DNA from 3 places in the Alkalibacterium psychrotolerans genome. Region 3 is predicted to be linked to each of the others. Evidence: a T-box and tRNA genes for the amino acid it is inferred to sense, from the RefSeq annotation. Region 3 holds a T-box; the other regions hold tRNA genes.
What was found. The T-box of region 3 lies ahead of leuS (leucine--tRNA ligase). A T-box ahead of a tRNA ligase gene usually reads a tRNA of that ligase, here a tRNA-Leu.
Positions count from the first base shown of each region.

Region 1: it encodes a tRNA-Leu, which carries the amino acid that the T-box ahead of leuS (leucine--tRNA ligase) is inferred to sense. The anticodon was not compared.
Region 2: it encodes a tRNA-Leu, which carries the amino acid that the T-box ahead of leuS (leucine--tRNA ligase) is inferred to sense. The anticodon was not compared.

Region 1 covers NZ_BAAGPH010000027.1:40,328-48,271, reverse strand. Annotated here, with positions in the region: gene ACYVLS_RS04465 (efflux RND transporter periplasmic adaptor subunit) at 1-138, opposite strand, end outside; gene ACYVLS_RS04460 (metallophosphoesterase) at 370-1,095, shown strand; gene ACYVLS_RS04455 (metallophosphoesterase) at 1,118-1,939, shown strand; gene ACYVLS_RS04450 (Tex family protein) at 2,037-4,217, shown strand; gene ACYVLS_RS04445 (SprT family protein) at 4,268-4,714, shown strand; gene ACYVLS_RS04440 (HAD family hydrolase) at 5,176-5,793, opposite strand; tRNA gene ACYVLS_RS04435 (tRNA-Leu) at 5,931-6,014, shown strand; gene ACYVLS_RS04430 (DsrE/DsrF/DrsH-like family protein) at 6,706-7,185, shown strand; gene ACYVLS_RS04425 (rhodanese-like domain-containing protein) at 7,243-7,944, shown strand, end outside.
Region 2 covers NZ_BAAGPH010000029.1:42,575-50,518, forward strand. Annotated here, with positions in the region: gene ACYVLS_RS05040 (heavy metal translocating P-type ATPase) at 1-115, shown strand, start outside; gene ACYVLS_RS05045 (Gfo/Idh/MocA family oxidoreductase) at 192-1,217, shown strand; gene ACYVLS_RS05050 (hypothetical protein) at 1,257-1,538, shown strand; gene ACYVLS_RS05055 (HIT family protein) at 1,968-2,324, opposite strand; gene ACYVLS_RS05060 (SOUL family heme-binding protein) at 2,366-2,872, opposite strand; tRNA gene ACYVLS_RS05065 (tRNA-Leu) at 3,028-3,111, shown strand; gene ACYVLS_RS05070 (exonuclease SbcCD subunit D) at 3,850-4,983, shown strand; gene ACYVLS_RS05075 (SbcC/MukB-like Walker B domain-containing protein) at 4,984-7,944, shown strand, end outside.
Region 3 covers NZ_BAAGPH010000010.1:5,095-13,038, forward strand. Annotated here, with positions in the region: gene ACYVLS_RS01820 (putative polysaccharide biosynthesis protein) at 1-727, opposite strand, end outside; gene ACYVLS_RS01825 (ABC transporter ATP-binding protein) at 941-2,695, opposite strand; gene leuS (leucine--tRNA ligase) at 2,756-5,173, opposite strand; T-box leader at 5,230-5,445, opposite strand; gene nagE (N-acetylglucosamine-specific PTS transporter subunit IIBC) at 5,489-6,970, opposite strand; partial or broken gene ACYVLS_RS01840 (muramidase family protein) at 7,165-7,944, opposite strand, start outside.

The sequences.
Region 1 (7,944 bases), on a different contig from region 3:
CGTGAGAGAGTCCGTGGATACTTCGGCCGTTCGAACGGTCACTGTTTCATCTTCCTGTGATGACTGATAAACGCTGTAGCCGACAAAAGCAGCAAATACAACGAACAGGATTATTCCAATCCATTTTTTTCCTTTCATGTTTACGTCGTCCTTTCTATATCGTGCTTCATTTTTAGACATAATATTAATTATACAGTTAGGTATGGCCTATATCTATGAATGTGAACGAAAATCACGAAATCTTCATTTTTATTACTATATGTAAGTTGCTTGTGTATATCACCTGTTTCCGTATGAAAGCGTGACTATGGTAAACTATAAGAGAGATAGTATAAGAGGCAGAAAAAGGATGTGAAAGGAGACTTCCTGATGAAAGATAAAGTATTTGTAATTGGTGATGTACATGGTCAAATTAATCAGTTTGAACAGATGCTGACCCATTGGAATGAAAAGGACGAACAGCTGGTTTTACTGGGTGATTTAGGGGACCGAGGAGAAAACCCGCGGGCCTGTTTTGAGCTGGCTAAGGATTTGGTGGATAATAAAGGAGCGGTATGTCTGAAAGGGAATCACGAAGATATGCTGCTGGATTTTTTGAAACGACCTCAACACGCTGCCAGTTTGTACGAGATGAACGGTGGCGCGGCAACTATTCAGTCTTTCCTGGATATTAAAGAAGGAAAATTTGATGCCATTGAGCTCTCAGCTGCCATGCAGTCCAAGCATACTTGGCTTAGACCCTTTATCGAGTCACGTCCTTTACTATACGAATGGGGAAAGTATGTATTTGTTCATGCAGGGGTGGACTTAACGTTAAGCGACTGGAGAGACTCCGACGATCGTGACTATATCTGGATTAGAGAAGGATTTTATGATCAGCCTAACCATACAGATCGGACATTTATTTTCGGTCATACGGTAACGGCAATGTTGCATAAGGACCGCCATAATACTGACATCTGGGATTCAGGTGACGGTAAGATAGGAATTGACGGAGGAGCAGTATATGGCGGAACCCTGCATGGTATAGTGCTGGATGAAAATGGAATTGTAGAGCAGTATCAATCTGATAATACGAAGACGTCATTTGGATAAGAAAGTGGAAGGAACTTGATGAATGAGAATCGGAACGGTTTCGGACTTGCATATAGATAGAAACAGTGACTACACGGAACAGGACTTGGTCCGCAGTTTTTCGGAAGTCATTCAGAGTAAACAGATTGACACATTGCTTATTGCAGGCGATATATCCAATCATTATCTGCATACAGACGAGTTTTTGAAAAGCGTGCAGGATAGAAGTGGCGTATCAGTATTTTTTGTCCCAGGGAACCATGACTTCTGGGCAAGAGATCATGACGTAACAGATACGAATAAAATCAACAATTACTTCAATAAACAGAAGTACTCGTTAGTAGGGAAGCCGCACCTGCTTAATTCTGAATGGGCAGTTGTCGGCTCGCCGGGCTGGTACGATTACGGTTATGGCAATACTGAACTTTATGACGACAAAGCTTTTTCCAGGAAACAGTACGGCTTTGCGTCCTGGAATGACCGGCATTATGTGAACTGGGGGAAAAGTGACCAGGCAATCAGTCGTGAGATGCTGACACAGTTATACCGCGACCTTGAAACAGTAAGAGACAAAAAAATCATACTGATGACGCATGTTGCAACCCATCAGGAATTTGTCATGCCTCTCCCGCACCGTGTTTATAATTATGCGAATGCTTTTTTAGGTGCAAAATCGTATGAAAGAATTTATGACGATTTTCCCTCTATACACTATAGTATAATGGGTCATGTCCATTTTCGGAAAATTTTGAACGGCAGGAATAAGACATTCATTTCTGCCTGCGTGGGCAATCATAAACACTGGAAAACAAAAGATTTCACCGCACAGCTAGTTAAAAGTCTGGTGTGTTTCGATATAACGTAAAGAGCGCATGCGAACTGTTGAGTTAAAGCAGTCGGGTTCGTTCTTTTCATTTTTGTGTTAAAATAGATAAGATGATTTTATAGAGGAGATGTTCTTTTTGACAGAAACACCAGATAATCAAATTTTGAATTTACTGAACAAGGAATTAACAGACTACTCCAAGAAGCAGATTGTATCCGTACTCGATTTGCTGAAAGATGGTAATACCGTACCCTTTATTGCTCGTTACAGAAAAGAAGTAACCGGCACGTTAGATGAGGTTCAGATCCGCGAAATCGAAGACCGCCATACGTATTTAACAAATTTGGAAAAACGTAAAACAGACGTCCTGGCTTCTATTGAAGAGCAAGGGAAATTGACACCAGAGCTTGAAAAAGATATCAAGTCAGCCAGTCAGATGCAGAGAGTGGAAGACCTGTACCGTCCGTATAAACAGAAGCGCCGCACAAAAGCGACCATCGCCAAAGAAGCCGGCCTGGAACCGCTGGCTAACTGGGTTTTAACCTTTCCGCAAGGCTCACTTGAAGGTGAAGCGGAGCAGTATATAGATGAAGAAAAAGGGCTGGAGTCAGTTGGAGATGTTCTAGCCGGGGTGCACGAAATTATTGCTGAAACCATTTCGGATAATCCTGAGTACCGAAAATGGGTAAGGGATTTTGTCCAGAACACCGGCATCCTGGAATCTAAAGTGAAAGACAAAGAGATTGATGAAAAAGGCGTTTATGAAATGTATTATGAGTACTCTGAAACACTCAAGACGCTTGTTCCACACCGTGTTTTGGCGATGAACCGTGGAGAAAAAGAAGGGGTCCTGTCCCTATCAATAGAGAGTGATGAAGACCGTATACACCGTTTCATCATGAAAAAGGAATTGCCGGACGGGAAAACTTCTCCAGCCATCGAAACAGTTAAGGAAGCCATCATCGATGCGTATAAGCGGTTCATCTCTCCAGCTATAGAGCGGGAATTGAGAAATGACCTAACAGAAACAGCGGAAGATCAGGCGATTCAAGTGTTTGGTGAAAATCTGAATAACCTGCTGCTGCAAGCACCCCTGAAAGATCAGGTCATACTGGGCCTTGATCCGGCCTACCGTACTGGGTGTAAGCTGGCAGTCATTGATGCAACAGGTAAAGTACTGGGAATCGATGTAATTTACCCGCACAAACCCGCTTCCGGACAGAAACGTAAGGAAGCTGCAGGCAAATTCCTTGAAATGGTCAATAAATATGACGTCGATACGATAGCTATCGGTAATGGAACGGCCAGTCGGGAATCTGAAACGTTTGTGGCCGAGCAATTAAAATCAGTGGATAAAAAGGTAGCCTACGTAATCGTCAATGAAGCGGGCGCATCTGTCTACTCCGCTAGTGAAGAGGCGAGAAGAGAGTTTCCTGACCTGCAAGTTGAAGAAAGAAGTGCAGTCAGTATTGCCAGACGACTGCAGGATCCGCTAGCAGAATTGGTCAAAATTGACCCGCATTCTATAGGGGTCGGTCAATACCAACATGATGTATCACAGAAAAAACTGACAGAACAGCTGGATTTTGTTATTGAAACAACAGTTAACCAGGTGGGAGTCAATGTCAATACGGCGAGTGCAGCACTACTCAAGCACATTTCCGGACTCACGAAAACGACAGCTGAGAATATCGTTAGCTATAGAGAAGAAAACGGGAAGTTCACGAGCCGGGCCCAGCTTAAGAAAGTAAAAAGACTCGGACCTAAAGCCTTTGAACAGGCCGTTGGTTTCCTGCGCATTCCTGATGGCAAGGAACCTTTTGACAATACAGGTATTCATCCTGAAACCTATAAGCAGGCTGAGAAGATTCTGTCTGCTGCCGGTATGAAGAAAGCGGATATAGGCTCTGAGGACTTGAAAGCGCGCCTCAAACTGGTGGACGAAGAGCGTCTTCTTGAAGAAATAGATCTAGGACAAGAAACATACAAGGATATCGTCAAGGCCTTGCAGGCCCCTGGTAGAGATATGCGGGATGACATGCCTGCGCCACTATTGCGCACAGATGTCTTGTCCATGGAAGATTTGAAAGAAGGCATGGAACTAGAAGGAACGGTTAGAAATGTGGTTGACTTCGGTGCATTCGTTGATATCGGTGTGAAACAGGACGGTCTTGTTCATATTTCGAAATTAAGCAACTCCTTCATTAAGCACCCTAAAGATGTGGTGTCTGTTGGAGATATTGTGAAGGTCTGGATTGACTCTGTCGATGTGAAAAAAGGCCGAATCGGATTAAGCATGGTGCAAGATAACAAGTAGGATTAAAGGCTAACCGCCTTTAATGGATTGGATATATATGGAGTGGTCAGATGAAGCAGGAAACTCTGCAGAAGAGAGTAGAAAAGCTTTCTTTGGAAAAGTTCAATAAAGCTTTTACTCATACAGCGACGTTCAACAAGCGGCTGAGAACTACGGGCGGACGGTACCACTTGGGGAGTCACAACCTGGATTTTAATCCGAAAGTTCTGAATGTTCATGGTCAGGAAGTGTTTGAAGGCATCATTCTTCATGAATTATGCCACTATCATCTTCACCTTGATAAAAAAGGCTATCAGCACAAGGACAAGGATTTCAAAGATCTGCTAAAAGAAGTGAACGGTCTAAGGTTTACGCCTGCTTTAACTAGTCACAAAGCTAAAGCGGTCTGGCAGTACCAATGTAAAGGATGTCAGCTGATTATTAAAAGGCAGAGACGCTTTAATGTAAAAAAATTCTGCTGCTCGAAGTGCAGTGGACGCTTTAGGCTAGTTGAATAAAAGTAGAAAAACCCGGCAGCGAGAATTTTCTCGCTGCCGGGTTTTTTAAAATGTGATAGTAACCAGTTCATCAAGAGATACCTGTAGAAGTGGTCTCTAAAACACTATAGCGACCACTTCGTGAGGCAATTTCATTAGAAAGTGTTACTAAAACGCTATAGTGACCAGTTCACGAAAAATTCTGATAGAACTTGTCACTAAAAGGATATAGTGACAAGTTCATTGGGTGATTTCGAAAGAAGTAGTCGCTAAATGACTATTTTGACCAGTTCATGAGGGGATTCCAATGGAAGTTGTCACTAAACGGTTATTATGACTAGTTCATAGGGGAAATTTAGTAGAAGTTGTCACTAAAACGCTATAGCGACCAGTTCATGAAGAAGTCTTGGAAGAAGTTGTCACTAAATGGATTTAGAGACCACTTCTACGAACGTCTTAGAAAGAAATGGTCTCTATGTTAGCTAGCTAATAGTAATGTGCTCTTTTTTGAGATGCTCTTTTAGTTTTTCAATGTCGCCATCAAAAATGTGGCCCTTCATACCAAGATTTTCAGCGCTCTGTATATTTTGAGGCAGGTCATCGATAAAGAAGCATTCTTCAGGATTCAGGTCGAATTCTTTGAAAAACAATTTGTATATTTCTGGATCCGGCTTAATCATTTTCCAGTCAGATGAGAGAAAAATACCGTCAAAATAGTTCAGGCCAGGAATAATATGCTTGAACTGATGAAAATCCTGGGATACATTGGAGAGAAGATACAAGTCATACTTGTTTTCATCAAGCTGCCTGAGAATATCTTCCATCTCACTAATAGGGGTCATACCAGTGTACCAGTCAACCAGTACATTTTTAGCAGTTTCGTGCAGTTTATCGGGTATATTCATTAACACATGGTCAAGCAATTCCTGGTTAGTTAATGTTCCCTGATCATACTCCTGCCATTCTCGGGCGTAAAATATGGCATCCAGCAGCATTTTCTGTTCATCAAAATCTGACGAATAATTCGTGATAAATACTTCAGGACGATAACGGATGAGAACATTGCCCATATCAAATACAATGGATTGAATCACTGTCATTCACACCTTTTCATTTGGATTTAAGAATCTTAACTTAACTTTACAGCTTATGCCTAGAGGTGTAAACTATAAAAGATACTTTTCAAATATTGACATTTTAGCAAAACACTGGTATGATAGCTTTTGTTGAGTATATAGCGCACGTGGCGGAATGGTAGACGCGCCAGCTTGAGGGGCTGGTGGGGCGATGCCCCGTGGAAGTTCGAGTCTTCTCGTGCGCATAAATAAGATTAAATAAAAGCTATGTCGGTTCCCCTAGGGTGCTGACATAGCTTTTTCTGTATAAACCCGCGTTCAATATAATAGTGTCAATGAACCGTTCGTCTGTTGCAGATGAGCGGTTTATTTTTGTACGGACATAAATAATAGTAACTAACTAGTCTATTGGTTAATAGTTTTCAGCTTATCATTACCAGCGATTATGGTCTATTTCAAAATTAGCCATCACTATACCTGTAAGGGTATAAGAGGGGGTGTTCAAACTGGTACTTCCACGTAATTTAGTATGTTGGTTGTAAGATTACCAAACTTGTAAAAGGAGAAAAGCTATGTTTATGTTGACTTTATTGACGTCTGAACTTTCTAGTGGAAATAAACTCTGGGGAATAAATAAGATTCGCCATCGAATAGTATGGTAACCATTATGAAGATAACCCAAGTTGAAAATTCACAAACTTCGCGAAAATAGAAGTGAAATATCAATAGTAATGCCTATATTAAGCCGATTCGTCTTAGTGAAAACAATAAAAAGAGGAAAAAAGAAATAAGTTCCTTGACAATTATACCTTACAGGGTATAGTATGTAATTGTAACGTTGAAATACAACGATGCAAACATTGTTAGTATCGTGTATTTTAATTTGAGAATTTTAATACCCTAATGGGTTAAAACAAAACAGGAGAGGGATATGATATGAGCGAGCGTAAAAAAACCAATATAATTTTATTTAGTGGCGATTATGATAAGGCAATGGCAGCGTACATTATTGCGAATGGAGCAGCTGCTTATGACCACGAAGTAACTATTTTCCACACGTTCTGGGGATTGAATGCACTTCGTAAAGACGAGCCAATTCAAGCTAAGAAAAACCTGCTGGAGAAGGCATTCGGTAAAATAATGCCGAGAGGTCCTGAAAAAATGGGGCTGTCCAATATGAACTTTATGGGAATTGGACCTAAATTAATCAAAAAAGTCATGAAAAGACATAACGCTATGCCGTTGTCCGATCTAATCGAAACGGCTGAGGATCAAGAAATTAATCTGGTTGCCTGCACGATGACTATGGATTTACTGGGGCTTGATAAGTCTGAAATGAGAGAAACTACAGAGTACGCTGGAGTAGCTGCTTACTTGGCAGAAGCTGAAGATGGCGGCGTCAACATGTTTATCTAAAAATCTATTTAAAAAAAGACAGCAATTTAATTAAAGGAGATGAAACTAGTGAAAGAAATGTCATACGATTTATTAGTAGATGCAAAAGGTCTGGCTTGTCCTATGCCGATTGTACGAACAAAGAAGGCATTAAAAGACATTGCATCAGGATTAATTGTAGAAGTACAAGCGACGGACAAAGGGTCGACAGCTGATCTGAAAGCCTGGGCTGAAAAATCGGGACATGATTACCTCGGGACTGTTGAAAATGACGGTTTGCTTAAACATTATCTTCGGTCATCCGGGGAGGACAAAGAAGGTGAACCCTACCCTCATATCATTCAAAATGATGAGTTGAAAGACCGAATGAACGGCAGTGATGACCTCACTGTTCTGGATGTACGTGAAACAGAAGAGTATGAAGGTTACCATATACCCTCAGCTGTATCGATTCCTTTAGGGGAACTGAAAGACAGAATGAGTGAATTGTCAGATAACAAGCCGATTTATGTTGTCTGCCGAATGGGCAACAGAAGTGATATGGCAGCAACGTTATTAGCTGAAAGTGGCTACAAGGACGTTGTCAATGTGAAACCTGGTATGAGTGAATGGAATGAGGAGGATGCAAACGTGAGCTTAACTGCTATGACACCTAAGGAACTGGCACAGAAAGTCATTCAGAAAAAAGACTTATTTATCCTGGATGTACGAAATGAAGATGCCTTTGAAGACTGGAAAGTAGACGGAGAAAATTTCGACTATCTGAATATTCCGTATTTC
Region 2 (7,944 bases), on a different contig from region 3:
CGTTTTGTTTCATGAAGGCTCGACGATACTGGTTATTTTAAATGGCCTGCGTCTCATCGGTTCAAAACCACCTCGGAATGAGGAAGTTAAACCGACTGAAACCGTTAAAGCCTGATCAGGAGGGTTACTATTAAGTACAATAAAAGCTACAATATAAACAGATAAATAAGTATTTTAATGGAGGGTAAAGCATGCTGACAATAGCTTATATAGGAGACGGGAAAAGTACGAATCGCTACCACATTCCGTTTTCCAGTCAGGTCGAAGGCATTAAAATAAAAACAATTCAAGCCCGATCCGGACACAATGAATCCTGGGAAAAGGTACCGGGAGCCGAATACGTTAAGGAAAAAAGTGACATATGGGAAGATGATGATATTGAATTGGTCGTCATTTCAACCCCGCCGCAATTCCATTACCCGCTGGCAAAAGAAGCGCTGGAAAACGGCAAGCATGTTCTGGTTGAAAAACCTTTTGCCGAAACGTCAGAGGAAGCGAAAGAACTGTTTGCCCTTGCCAAAGACAAGAACCTCTTCATTCAGTGCTACCAGAACCGCCGCTTTGATTCGGATTTTCTGACGGTTCAAAAAGTCATCGAGAGCGGGAAGCTGGGAGACATTATTGAAGTGGAGATGCACTTTGATTATTTCCGACCCGAAGTTCCTAAGAGCGCAGAGTCGTTTGAGAAACTGAACAGCTTCATGTACACACACGCCTGCCATACCGTTGACCAGGTGCTGTCTTATTTTGGGAGTCCGAAAGACCTGACTTATGATGTCCGTCAGCTTTTAGGCGAAAACCGGATGAACGACTACTTTGATCTGGACTTTTTCTATGACAACAATTTAAAAGTGTCCGTGAAATCCAGCTATTTCAGACTCAAAAGTCGACCAAGTTTTGTAGTGTATGGAACGAAAGGTACTTTTGTCAAAGAAACAAAAGACCGACAGGAAGAGCATTTGAAACTGTTTTACATGCCGGGAAATAGCGATTTTGGAGTGGATCAGCCGGAGCATTACGGCACACTGACTTACATGGATGAGGACGGTCAGTACCATGAAGAAAAAGTGGTTTCTGAAAAAGGCAGTTACAGTTATTTCTACGAAGCACTCGTTGACTCTTTAGTTAACGGAAAAGAAAAACTGGTTAAGGATGAAGAAACCATTAACCAGCTGGAGATTCTTGAAGAAGGCATCAAGCAGATGAAGCATGATTAATATGAGGAGAGAAAATGTATCGAACCGGATAAGCAAAACTTGAAAGAACAGATGACATTCAGCCGAGCGGGGTTTTTCTGGGGCATCTTTTTCTATGCCATTCACATTTTAATTTACTGGATGGTTCAAGGGACCTTTTTTGAAACCACAGGCGGCACACTTCTGTTTATCTATCTTTCCATGTGCATCTGGAGCTACGCAACGATTCACAGCATAATTGCCCAGCTTGAAACGGTTCTATCCTTTCCGTATAAAGGAGCTTTAAAGTACAGCTTCATCTTTTCGCCATTTATTTATGTGTGGGTGAAAAAAGAACAGTGATAGTTATAAATCATTTGACAGTTTTAAACTGTCGACTGGGGTACCTTCCATAAATGATTGGCATTCAAAAAGCGCTCTGCCTGTGAGAAATAAGTATACAGGCAGAGCGCTTTTTTATTTGATTGAGGTGATGTTTAAAACTATAAAGAGATGAATCTTACCTTTAAGTTCGACTTAAGCAGTTAATCCGAAGGTTTTTTCGGTTTCACAAACAATAGGGCAAACAGTAGAGTAGAAAATCCAATAAAGGATAGACTTGATAACCACATTGCGAGAGGGGATTGTGTAGTCGCAAAAACGTATATGTTGATTATCAAAAAGCTGAAAATCAGCAGCTTGGGTATAATCAATGTTGTCTACAGTTTGTTTACTTTGTCAACTTCCAAGTTTAGACCTCCTAGCAGTTTATAAACTATTCGATTAGTATTTCTAGGTCATGAGATTTCTCACGCCGCCTTTAGGATTTTCTACATCACCTTCATAACGCGGAATGAGATGGAAGTGAGCGTGTTTGACAGACTGGCCGGCAGCCGAACCGCAGTTGGCACCCAGATTATAAGCATCCGGTTTATATTCTTTATCAACCAATTTCTTAGCCGTCATTAGAAGGTCATTCACGCCTTGCTGTTCTTCTGGAGTCATCCCAAAGAAGTCTGGGAAATGTCGTTTTGTAAACACGAGGAAATGTCCTTTTGAGGAGGGCTTGGCATCATAGTAGCCAGCCGCAAAGTCATTTTCAATAACGTAATCTTCAGTAGGCATATTGCAGTAGTAACAGTCAGTCATTTGTCAGTCTCCTTTTTTATTTAGATTATTGGTCTTACTGGTTATTTAACGACTCGTACCCATACTTCGTTTCGTCTCATAAAAGGAAGAGAGAAAGGCCCGTTGTAAACGGCGACCATATAGTTGGACTGTTCACGGTAACCCTTTTTGTCGACCCAGTCTTTCAGTAAGCTCATTGCCTTCTTTTCTTTTGATGGCGTATTTTTACCGGAATAGGTGATAGTCGCAAATAAGCCTTCCTGAAATTTCTGTATAGTTAAGCTTGAGTCTTTCGGACGAGGAATATCATTTTTGTATTTTTGCGGAACAACAAAAGCCATTTTTCTCGCTTGAGTATCTTTTTCCACTATAACAGGAATTGTCATCGGTATCTTCTCGTTTGCTTCGTTGTCACTGGCAATGTAGCGAAAAAGTGTGCGGAATGCTGTGTTTCTTTCGGTTTCGGGGCTGCTTTCAAATTCAACGACTGAAAAGTTTTTGTATTTTCTCAGCTCAAAAGATCGTTCGCCTATAATGACTGTATAATCCGGTGATTCATATTTGCCCATTGTATCACTCCGTTCAGAATTATTCTGTCACTTATATTGTATCATGATTGCCACTTTTAGCTTAACAGAGCACACTAGAGGACGATAAAAAGAACTGAAAATAATAAAATAAGCTATTCAGATTTCAAGCAATGTGCTATACTTATGAGTGTTCCGGCTAGGTGGTGGAATGGTAGACACGCCAGACTCAGAATCTGGTGAGCGCAACGCTCGTGAGGGTTCAACTCCCTTCCTGGCCATTAAAATAGTCGTGGAACTGACCGGTTAAAATTAGCCGGCAGTGCTGCATCAAAGACGCGTACTTGCTCAATATTGTTGAGTGGGTATGCGTTTTTTTTCATGAAGACAGGTAATAATTACAGAGTTCGGTAAGGTGAGACAACTCTTATGGTTGAGTGTGCCGATGTGTGGGGATGTTTGGTAAAGTCGGGGAAGAAAATCTAGTGAGTATGCCGAAGTTACTCATTATTAGGTAAACTCAGCTGGAACTAGTAGCTGAGTCTGCCAAAGTTACTACCAGTTCGGTAAACTCAAAAATTTAAAGAGCTAAAAATGGTCGAAAACAAGCAGACTTCGGTAAACTCAAGGCGGAAGCTATTTCGACTGTGCCGAAATAGGCGTATTTAGGTAAACCCAAAGCATCAAACTATTTGAGTCTACCGAAGATTGCACGATTTCGGTTAAGTCGAAGCAACAAAGCCACCGAGTCTACCGAACGACTGCCCTCTTCGGTCAACTCGAGTCACCTGGGTGCATGAGTCTGCCGAGCCCAAGACATGTAACCACTTAATAACTCATCAGTCTCTCCATTCACGTAAGCGAAGCGTTTAAAAGGAATGCTTTCGGATCAGCCGAAAGCAGACAGCTTTGTTTTTAAGTGATTTTTGTATCACCGCCCTCTATTTAGTCTCCCGCGCTTTTCTGATAAAATAAGAGAACTAGAGTGTGTGTCAAGGAAAAAGAATCGGAGGGGTTCCATGAAAATTTTACATACAGCTGACTGGCATATCGGCAAAATCGTCAATGAATTTTCCATGCTTGAAGATCAGGAAGAAGTACTCCACAAACTGGTGGATGACGTGAAAGAAATGGCTATTGACGTTGTGATTATGGCGGGGGATTTATACGACCGAGCTATTCCGCCAAAAGAAGCCGTCGTTTTGGCCACAACAATCTTTACACGACTCGTTCGGGAAGCAGGCATTCCGGTTTTAGCGATTGCCGGTAACCACGACAGCAACGAGCGATTGGAATACGGGGCGGAACTGCTGGCTTCAAGCGACCTGTATATCGAAGGCACGCTTAAAAAAACCGTCAGAAAAGTCACCATCAAAGAGGCTAATTTCTACCTACTGCCTTTTGCGGATCACGTCACCATCCGCAAGTTACTGGAAGATGACGACATAAAAAATCTGGAAGACGCGACTCAGAAACAGATTGAATCAATCAAAGAAGAAATGAATTTTGATGAACTAAACATACTCATTGCACATGGTTATGTGGTGAACGGCGGCAAGGAGTCGGTTGAAGACTCTGATTCCGAACGGCCACTGAGTATCGGAACAGCCGAATACGTGAATGTTGAACTATTTGAATCCTTTGACTATGTGGCTTTGGGCCATTTGCATAAGGCGCAAAAGGTAAAAACCGACCGGGTTCGCTACAGCGGCTCACCTTTAAAATACTCTAAGTCTGAAGCCAAACATAAAAAGCAGCACCTTTTAGTTGACGTCACTAAAGACACCATCGAAATAGAAGGCCTGCCGACGGAACCGAAGCGGGATTTGAAAGTCTTAAAAGGAAGCTTTGACGAACTGATGCAAGGCGAGTCAGAAGATTATATTTTCTTTGAGCTGACCGATGATCATTACGTCACGGACGCCATGCACCAGTTGAGACGGCGCTATCCATTTGCCATGGGGCTGGAGTACACGACGAGAAAAGAGCGGCAGTCCAGAGAGACGACGCGTACTCACGAACTGGCAGAACAAAAAAATGTACTGGACCTGTTTGATGATTTTTATGAACACTTCAAAGACCAGCCATTGGATGAGGACCGCAAAGCAGTCGTCAATGCCATCTGGGAAACTGTCGAAAGAGGGGAAGAGTAGATGCGACCATTACTGTTAAAAATGAATGCCTTCGGACCGTATAAAGGCGAAGTGGAAATTGACTTTACCGCCTTCAACCAATCCTCCCTTTTTCTCGTCAGTGGGCCAACAGGAGCGGGCAAAACGACCATTTTTGATGCCATTGCCTATGCCTTGTTTGACAGGCCTTCCAAAGATGGACGCGACAAGGATTCCTATAAATCTGACCATGCGACGGATCACGACTTGTGTTTTGTCTATTTTGAATTTGAACTGGGTCAAAAACGCTATTCAGTGCAGCGCCACCCCACTCAAATGGGACCGGGAAAAGGCAAAAAGCCCATCAATGTGAAAGCCAGCGTGGAGTTTCATAATGGGGACCAGGTAACGACAAAGATTAATGAAGCCAATAAAGAAATTGAAGACCTTTTGGGGATGAATCATGAGCAGTTCAGACAAATTGTGATGCTACCGCAAGGTGACTTTAAGCGGATGCTGGATTCTGACAGTGGCAAGAAAGAAGAAATTTTCCGCAATATTTTCCAGACCAGTCAGTTCCAGGCTTTTCAGGAAAAGCTGAACGAAAAAGCCAAGGCAATGAGAAAAGAGCGGGAGCAGTATGAACAGGCAGTGAAACTCGCTTTTGAATCAGTAGATTATAAGGAGAATGACACCCTCCAAAAAGCCATTGAACAGTTTGACGTCAACGTGGCCAGTGCTGAAATCGAAAAACTGGTTGAGCAGGATAAGGAAAAACTCGAGGCTGTCAGAAAAACGATCACAAATCTTCAAGAACAGAAAACAGCTTACAGCCGACTGATTGAACAGTTGGAGAAGAAAGAGCGGCTGGACAAAGAAAAAATCGAGCTGGATGAAAAAGAAAAAACAGTTGAAACCTATAAAAAACAGCTAGCTGACAATGAAGAAGCCAAGAAGCTGATGGATGCTAAAAAAGCAGCTGAGACAGTGGCAAAAGACAGTCAGACAGCTAAAGAGAAACTTCAAAAGCTTAAAGATGACCAAGCTGAACTGGTTAAAACAGAAACAGCGGCTCGAGAAGACTATGAGAAAAGTCAAAAAGAACTCGCTGAACTAAGCACTATCTGTGAAGCTATCCAGCAATTGAAAAACGAACTGGACCGATTGGTTGAAGTCGAGAAAAAAGAAGAGGCTATCGATAGTTTAACCAAAGCTTATGCGAAAAATGTGGAGAAAAAAGAGCAGCTCATAAAAGACAGTGAGGCTTATTCAAAAACTGTGAATGACTTGAAGGAACAGCACAAGGCATTACAGCTAGTCAAGGACACTATTTCCAAGCAGTTCGAAGAAAGAAGCGAACAGAAAGATAAACTCAGCCAGCTTCAGCAGCGAAAAGAAAAGCTGAGCGAACTCAGTGAGTTAAGAAAGCAAGGCGCCAAAGTCAAAGCCATTTTTTCAGATCAGGCTAAAGCTCTGAAGAAAGCAGAAAAAGACTGGCGAGACGCACGAGAAGGCTACTTTAAAGATCTGGCCGTTGTCCTGGCAGGTGACTTGAAAGACAGCGAACCCTGTCCGGTTTGCGGAAGTAAAGATCATCCTCACCTTGCCGAGAGTTCCAGTGAAGCAGTCTCAAAAGTAGCAGTCGACAAGCTGGAAAAAGTGAAAACAGAAGCGGAGGCAGCCTACAACGGGACAGCCGCACGCCTGCAGCAATTATCTGAAGAAGTAGGCAAGCGCTGCAAGCAGATCGATATCAATCATTCTGATGTAGATGAAGCCCTTGAGGCCACCACTTCAGAAGTCAAACAGCTGACGGAAGAACTGAAAAGGATTGAAGAACAGTTACAAAGCAATCAGAACAAGGTGAAAGAAGAAAATGCCTTATCTGAAAAACTGGAAACCATTCAAGCAAAAGAGCGCGACATTTCCAATGCTATAGTGGAGCTGAATTCATCCAATGCGCACAACACGAAGCGCATAAAAGAACTTGAAGAAGAACGGGACAGCTTAAAGAAAAATCTGTCGTCTGAATCTAAAGAAGCTATTCAATCAGCGATTTCAGGAAAAGAAAGCAGGATTAAAACGGTTGAGACTAAAGCTGTGGCTGACCAGAAACGGCTCCAGGAACTAACTAATAAATTGTCTGCAAACAAAAACGGCATTGAGTTCACCGAAGACCAGCTTAAAACGCTTAAAACGAAAAGAGAAGAAGCGGAAAGAGCCTTTGAAACACTCAAAGAAGACAGTGATATCGGCGAGACATTTGACTCACTTGTTTTGGAAGCTGATACTGCGCAGAAGATGCAAACAGCCATTTCAGATTATGAAAAAGCCCGACACAGCCTGACTGTTCAGCTGAAAGAAGTAAGGGACTATTTGGACAAAGAAGAGACGATTCTGCCGATTGAGGAGTATAAAGAGAAAGTCGATGAAATCGAACAGAACCTTCCTGAGCTGGAAAATAATCGAGACAGGCTGATTGAGTCCAGAAGCCGAAACACATCTGCTTTGTCTTCAATTCAGACCCATCAAGGCAAAAGCGAGGCGCTTGAAAAGGATTATCAGATTTACAATGAACTGGCTGTGATGGCGAGTGGAACCAACAGCATGACCGACCGGGTCTCCTTTGAGCGTTATGTACTGGGAATTTATTTCGACGAAATACTTGAAGCCGCCAATGAGCGGTTCGGAGATATGACCAATAACCGTTACGAATTACAGCGTAAACTGGACGAGGCAAAAGGAAATAAAGCAAAAGGTCTCGATATGGAAGTGTTTGACCTTGAAACTGGTAAAGAGCGTGGCGTAAATACACTGTCCGGCGGCGAATCATTTAAAGCTTCGCTGGCACTGGCTTTGGGATTGAGTGACGTGATTCAAAGCCAAAGCGGCGGTGTCAGCGTGGATACTCTCTTTATCGATGAAGGTTTTGGCACCTTGGACTCGGACTCATTGGACAAAGCGATTCAGACTTTACTGGATCTGCAGGAACGCGGCCGACTG
Region 3 (7,944 bases):
TCTCTTCCGGCTCATAGTTGAAAGCTGTCTTCATTCGTTTCAGTGTATAGCCCAAATAAGCTAAGGAGAAAACTGCTCCAATAAAGGCTGCAAAGGTTGAGAATGCAACCGCCGTTACGACTTCCCCTGCATAGACTTGTCTGATTAAGTAAACAGTGGACAACAGGAAGATAATCCGGCTGATCTGTTCGAGTATCTGTGATATGGCTGACGGGGCCATTTTATTATGTCCCTGAATGAATCCCCTCGTGACACTTTGAGACGGAATGATCAGCAAGGCAGGGGTCAGTGACCGCATAATCAGCACGGCTTCACTGGCATTCGCAGATGGACTGGCTTCTGCCAGGATCGGTGCGATGATAAACATAATCACGGCAGACAAAACACCGGTAAAGGCCATGATTTTAAGGCCTTGTTTAAAGATTGATTTCGAGACTTCGTATTCACCCAGAGCATTGTAGTAACTCACCTGTTTGGATATGGCACTCGGCACTCCGGCTGTTGCCAATGCGAGGAAGAAACCATAAGGTGTGTACCCCATCTGATAGAGTGCGTTAGCCGCATCCCCTGGTCCCTGACCGCCCATCCAAGCGTACCATGGAATAATATATAAGGCACCCAGTATGCGGGATATCATGCTCCCGGCAGTCATCCAGGCTGTACCACTTATCATTTTCTGATCGTGCGATTGTTCTTTCGGAACGATTTTAGTTGTATCCGACTCCATTAATTGTACCCTCTTTTCACTCGTTGGCACCTGACAAACTGGCTGTCATATGCACTCTTTACTGCGTCTATTCAAAGAAAAAAGGAGCAAGGTGCTCCTTTGTAACAGACTCTATTTTACTGCTTTCTCCAATCAGGTGCAATCTTTTGACCAAAAGATTCGAAAATTCTCCATTCTTTCCCTTAACTTCTTAGTCAAAACATTATTCCTGCATTAATCAGACAGCTGCTGATGGGCAAACGAACGGTACAGATTGTGTTGGGCCATAAGTTCCTGATGCTTTCCTTTCCCAGTCACTCTGCCGTTTTCAATAAAGATAATCGTATCCGCATCCACAATGGTACTAAAGCGGTGTGCGATGACAAATGTCGTTCGGCCATTCATTAGTTTATCCAATGCCTGAGACACATATTGTTCTGACTGACTGTCCAGACTGGCAGTTGCTTCATCCATCATGAGTATTTTCGGATCCCTTAAAAAGGCCCGGGCGATATTTATCCGCTGGCGCTGTCCACCTGAAAGTTTCAGGCCGCGTTCGCCAATCGTTTCTTCCAGCTGGTCCGGAAGCTCTTTGACAAACTCTTTTGCGTAAGCCATTTCAAGGACCTGCCAGAGTCGCTCATCCGGAATTTTATCGGCATCTTCCAAACCGTAACACAAGTTTGTCCGAATCGTACCTGACATCATAGCATTTTCCTGTGAGACATACCCAATCTGACTTCTCCAGGACTTTAAGTCAATCGACTGAACAGGAAAACTACCTGCTCGAATCTCACCACTTTCAGGAATATAAAAGCGTTCAAGTAAAGCAAAAACGGTCGATTTCCCGCCGCCACTTGGTCCGGCAAAGGCAATTTTCTGTCCCGGTTCTGCTGTAAAAGATACAGAATGAATGACTTCTTTTTCATCTTCATAGGAAAAACTGACTGCATCAAAGACTATCGGCAAATGACTCAAGTCAACTGCTTCTCCGGCTGTGATTTCTTCCTCTTCTTCTAGAATAGCAGAAATTCGCTCGGTGGCCCCTGCCGCTTTCTGCATTTGCATGAAAAAGTTCATAAATGTAACCACTGGAAAAATAATCTGAAAGAGGTACAAGAGAAAAGCAACCAACTCGCCTGTGGTCATCTGACCCTGCGCTACTCTTACCCCACCGTAACCAATGACAAATACCATGACACCCATCATAAGTGTATAAATCAGCGGCCCGATGATAGCCATGTATTTGGCTTCTTTCAAACCTATGCGGTAGAGGTTATCGATGTCTTTGTTCCCTTTGACTTGTTCAAACGTTTCTGCCGTTGATGATTTCATTAGTCTGACTTCAGCAATGGTCTGCTGGATTTTTCCTGAAAAAACCGCTGTCTCATCCTGCATTTCACGGGATACTTTGGCTATTCGTCTGCCGAGTGGCCGTGTGAGAATCAGTGCCAGCGGAACGGCTGTCAGCATAACGACCGTCATCTGCCAGTCCATCAGTACAAGAATGATGAAAATACCTGTCAGCGACAAGATGCCATTGATAAACTGCGGGAAAAAAGATGAAATCAGATTCTGTACAATGGTTGTATCATTGGTGATTCGACTGACCACTTCTCCTGATGCGTAACGGTCAAAAAAACGAACCGGCAGTTTGATGACCTTTTCCCATAAAAAGGAACGGAGACGCGCAACGACCCCCTGACCTATTTTATGAAGAACATAATTCGAGAAACCATTGAACACGACTTGAATGATAAAAATTCCGATTATCAAAGCCGCCATCCACGGGGTAAACTGCTCAAATTCTATTCCATCAATAAAGCGCTGCGTCGCCAAGGGAATCATCAGTTGAGTTCCTGTAGTCAGTAAACTGCCGGTTAAACCGATGGCAATCAAACCTTTAGAAATATTGGTAGACCAGATGAGCCGACTGAATTTTTTTAAATCCTGTTTCGTAGGTGTTTTAAGCTCTGAGGCTTTCTGCATTCTTAACCCTCTTTTCTAGACAAACAGAAAAAGGGAGGCCGAACCTCCCCTAATCTTTAATTAGTTGGCTACTATATTCACCAGTTTACCAGGAACCACGATCACTTTTCTGATTGTTTTTCCTTCAAGGTGTTCCTGCATTTTTTCGTGATTCAAGGCCATTTGTTCCAGCTCATCTTTAGAAATGGATTTTGAAGCCAGGCTTCTCGCGCGAAGTTTCCCGTTAACCTGGAAAACAACTTCGACTTCGTCAGTGACCAGTTTTGTTTCATCATACGTCGGCCACTCTTCGTACGTGACTCCATCTTCTGATCCGGTAATTCTGGCCCATAGCTCTTCTCCTAAATGAGGGGCTATCGGTGCCAGCATCTGAATGAATCCTTTGACGTATTCAAGAGGCAGTCCGTCAACTTTATAAGCGGCATTAGTGAATACCATCAACTGAGAAATACCGGTATTAAACTGAAGATTGTCATAGTCTTCGGTGACTTTTTTAACCGTCTGGTGATAGACGACTTCCAGTGATTTATCGTTTAAGGTTGTAATGCGGTCTCTCACTTTACCGTCTTCATCGATAAACAGACGCCAGACACGGTCCAGGAATTTACGTGAGCCTTCCAGGCCGTCTTCGCTCCAGGCAATCGCCGCATCAAGTGGTCCCATGAACATTTCATAGACGCGGAGAGTGTCGGCTCCGAATTCTTCCACAACATCATCCGGATTCACTACATTTCCTTTTGACTTGGACATTTTCTCGTTGTTTTCACCAAGGATCATACCCTGGTTATACAGTTTCTGGAACGGTTCTTTTGTCGGTACAATTCCCAGGTCATAAAGAAATTTATGCCAGAAGCGGGCGTACAGCAAGTGAAGCACCGCATGCTCGGCTCCTCCGATATACAAATCGACCGGCAGCCATTTCTTCAGCTTCTCAGGATCAGCCAGCTGTGTATCATTGGACGGATCGATGAAACGCAGGAAGTACCATGAACTTCCAGCCCACTGCGGCATGGTGTTCGTGTCTCTCTTGCCTTTCATCCCTGTTTTTTCATCCACCACATTAACCCAGTCATGAATATTGGCGAGTGGTGACTCACCGGTACCAGATGGCTTGATTTCATCCGTTACAGGAAGGGCAACAGGCAGGTCTTCTTCCGCTACAACCGTTGAGGTGCCGTCTTCCCAGTGAATAACCGGAATGGGTTCACCCCAATAGCGCTGACGGGCAAACAACCAGTCTCTCAGACGGTAGGTAATTTTACGTTCGCCAATGGCTTCTTCTTCCAAGAAGCTGCACATTTTTTCAATGGCCGCTTCTTTATCCAAGCCATTGATAAAGTCGGAATTAATGTGCACGCCGTCACCTGCATACGCTTCTTTTTCAGGTTCAGCTCCTTCAATGACCGAGCGAATCTCCAAATCATATTTCTGGGCAAATTCATAATCGCGTTCATCGTGAGCCGGTACAGCCATGATTGCACCTGTACCATAAGATGCTAAAACATAGTCGGCAATCCAAATCGGCATATCTTCATTTGTGACCGGATTAATAGCATAGGCACCGGTAAAGACGCCGGACTTGTCTTTATTCAAATCTGTCCGTTCCAAATCGGACTTTTTGTCCGCTTCTTTGCGGTAAGTTTCGACTGCTTCTTTTTGTTCAGGAGACGTAATGGCATCCACCAGTTTCGATTCTGGAGCCAGTACGGCATAGGTTGCGCCGAACAAGGTATCCGGGCGGGTTGTGAAGACGTCGAAAGACTGGTCAGAATCTTTAACTTTAAAGGTTACTTCTGCTCCTTCTGACTTGCCAATCCAGTTACGCTGCATGTCTTTAATGTGTTCCGGCCAGTCAACGTCTTCCAGGTCGTCCAGCAGACGATCAGCATAGGCAGTAATCTTCAGCATCCACTGCTTCATCGGCTTGCGGTAGACCGGATGACCTCCACGCTCGGATTTTCCGTCAATGACTTCTTCGTTTGCCAATACGGTTCCTAGGGCCGGGCACCAGTTAACCGGTACTTCTGCTTCATAAGCAAGGTCTTTTTCAACCAGTTTAGTAAAAACCCACTGAGTCCATTTGTAATAGTCCGGGTCGGTTGTATTAATTTCCTTTTCCCAGTCATAACTGAAACCTAGAGACTTGATTTGACGTTTAAAGGTCTGAATATTTTTTTCGGTAAATTCAGCGGGGTCATTCCCGGTATCCAGCGCATACTGTTCTGCCGGCAGGCCAAACGCATCCCAGCCCATCGGGTGAAGCACATTGTATCCTTGAGCCCGTTTCATACGGGAAATGATGTCCGTCGCTGTGTAGCCTTCAGGGTGGCCCACATGTAACCCTTGACCTGATGGATAAGGAAACATATCAAGCGCGTAAAAGTATTCTTTTGAGTCATCCTCTGTCGTTTTAAACGTGTTATTGCTTTCCCAGTACTGCTGCCATTTTTTCTCAATTGTCTGATGATTAAAAGACATATTATTCTCTCCTTTTTTGTATATAAAAAACCCTATAAATAGCAATTGTCTGCTACTTATAGGGCGTTAGTCGTCGCGGTACCACCTATTTTTATTGCTTTATCTGCATAAGGGATAAACCAACCTCTGCTCCTTAACGCGGAAAACGGCTTAGAGTACTCTATTCCCCAAAGCAACTTCCAGGCGAGTTCAGTAGTCTTCCTGTGTATTTTCACCAGCCATACACTCTCTAAATAGGAAAGAGGAACTTACTAATCCTGTACAGTCTTTCTTCTCTTTCGTCTATTCTACCAAAGCAGGAGAGAAGCCGCAATCTTATTTTAGTTTTTCCATCTCGTTTGCGACAAATTCAACTTCTGTTCCGACGACAACCTGCAAATTATTACTGCCAGTTTTTCTCATTCCCGGCACATTAGCTTCCTTAATCCGTCTCTCGTTCACTATTCCCATATCCTTCAGTTCCATACGCAAGCGCGTTGCACAATAATCCAGACTGACTAAGTTATCGTGTCCACCCACGCCGTCAAGAATAATACGGGCTTTTCGCTCGTGTTCGCTTTCGTCTGATGAGTCTGAAACATTTGCTGTTGGAGCAGCAGGAGCAGTTGTATCGCCTGCAAATGAGCCATCATCAAGATTGGCTTCTTCCCCACGACCTGGTGTGCTTAAATTGAACTTCCCGATAGCAAACCTGAAACCGAAATAATAAACGACCGCAAAGACCAGTCCCTGCACAATCAGCATATACGGCTGGTTCGCTAATGGAAGGTTGAAGCTTAAGAGACCGTCAATAAAGCCGGCACTGAATCCAAATCCCGCAGTCCATCCGAAGAAAGCTGCAATAAATAGAGACAAGCCAGTGAATAACGCATGAAGCACATACAGAGCTGGAGCGACAAACATAAAGGCAAATTCAATTGGTTCCGTTACGCCTGTGAAGAAAGAAGCGAAACCGGCTGCCAACATCAGTGATCCTACACGTTTCTTCTGATCATCGTCTGCCATGTGGTAGATTGCCAGACCACCTGCTGGAAGACCAAACATCATGACCGGGAAGAAACCTCCCTGGTACATACCAGTAACACCCAGTTCACCTGTACCGGCCCAGAAATTACCGATATCATTAATACCGATAAGATCAAACCAGAAAACTGAGTTCAAGGCATGGTGTAAGCCAGTTGGAATGAGTAGGCGGTTAAAGAAGCCATACAGACCAGCTCCGACTGATCCCAATTCACTCATAAATGTACCAAAAGTAACTAGCGCACCAAAGACTGGTGGCCAGATTAATAGAAATGCTCCGACTACAACTAGTGACACAACTGCAGTAATGATTGGAGGGAGTCGTCGACCACTGAAGAAAGCCAGTGCCTGTGGCAATTCTGTTGCGCTGAACTTATTATATATAGTCGCTCCAATAATACCGACTAAGATACCCGTAAAGGCTGTCTCGATATTATTGAAAGCAATATCAACTTCCTCCACTGGAATACTCTGCAGATTAGCTACCGTCCCAGGACTTAACATAGAAGTCGTAACCAGCCAACCCACTAACCCACTTAAAGCGGCGGCCCCGTTTTTATCTTTCGACATGCCTAGTGCTACCCCTAAGGCAAATAGGATACCCAAGTTATCGATGATTGACGCACCTGCACCAATTAAGAAGGCAGCAACGACACTTTCGCCTCCCCATCCACTTGGGTCTATCCAGTAGCCTATCCCCATCAGTATAGCAGCCGCTGGTAAAACTGCTACCGGAAGCATCAAGGATCGACCTAAACGTTGTAAATACTTCATTTCTTTTCGCTCCTTTTTCTTGGGATCATCTTTTTTAATTAATAATGATTACTGTTAAGAATATACTAAAAAAGATGTCACCATCATTATACTGAAACCGTTAACTTTATGCTAGTTTTAACCTATTTATAGTTAACGAAAACGCCCTACAGATTAATTCATCAATGATGAGTTAATCTGCAGGGCGTAAAACCTTACTTTTTCACAGTCAATTTCTGATTCACAAATATTAAATCACTTGTTAGATGATTCAGTTCTTTAAGCTCTCTTACTGATAGACTATATTGTCTGGCAATGTGAGACAGTGTATCACCCAATGAAACGGTGTGAACACTTCTCTGCTCTTCTATAACAGGCTTAGCAGATAGCTGATTGTTAATCGATAATTTCTGGTTCACAAAAATGATGTCACTCTTCAGACTGTTCCACTCTTGCAGCTGCGCCACTGTTGTATTGTGCGTGCGCGCAATCCCACTTAGTGTATCGCCGGCTTTAACCGTGTAGCTTGCCTCAGTCGGCTTAACCGGCTCTGCTGGTTTCGGTGATGGTGTTTCTGGTTTGGGAGCTTCTTCTTTCTGGGAAGAAACAATTAAGCGTTGACCAATAAAAATGCGATCCGCATTTTCCAAGTCGTTCCAGTCACGAAGCTGAGTCACTGTGGTATTATTTGTACGCGCAATCCCACTCAGTGTATCGCCTGATTTTACTGTGTAATTCGCTTCACCTGGTTTAGCCGGTTCAGCTGGTGTTGGTGCTGGGACTACAGGCTTTGGAGCTTCTTCTTTCTGGGAAGAAACAATTAAGCGTTGACCAATAAAAATGCGATCCGCATTTTCCAAGTCGTTCCAGTCACGAAGCTGAGTCACTGTGGTATTATTTGTACGCGCAATCCCACTCAGTGTATCGCCTGCTTTAACTGTATAGCTTGCCTCAACTGGTTTGGCTGGTTTTGGTACTGATGTTTCAGGTTGTGG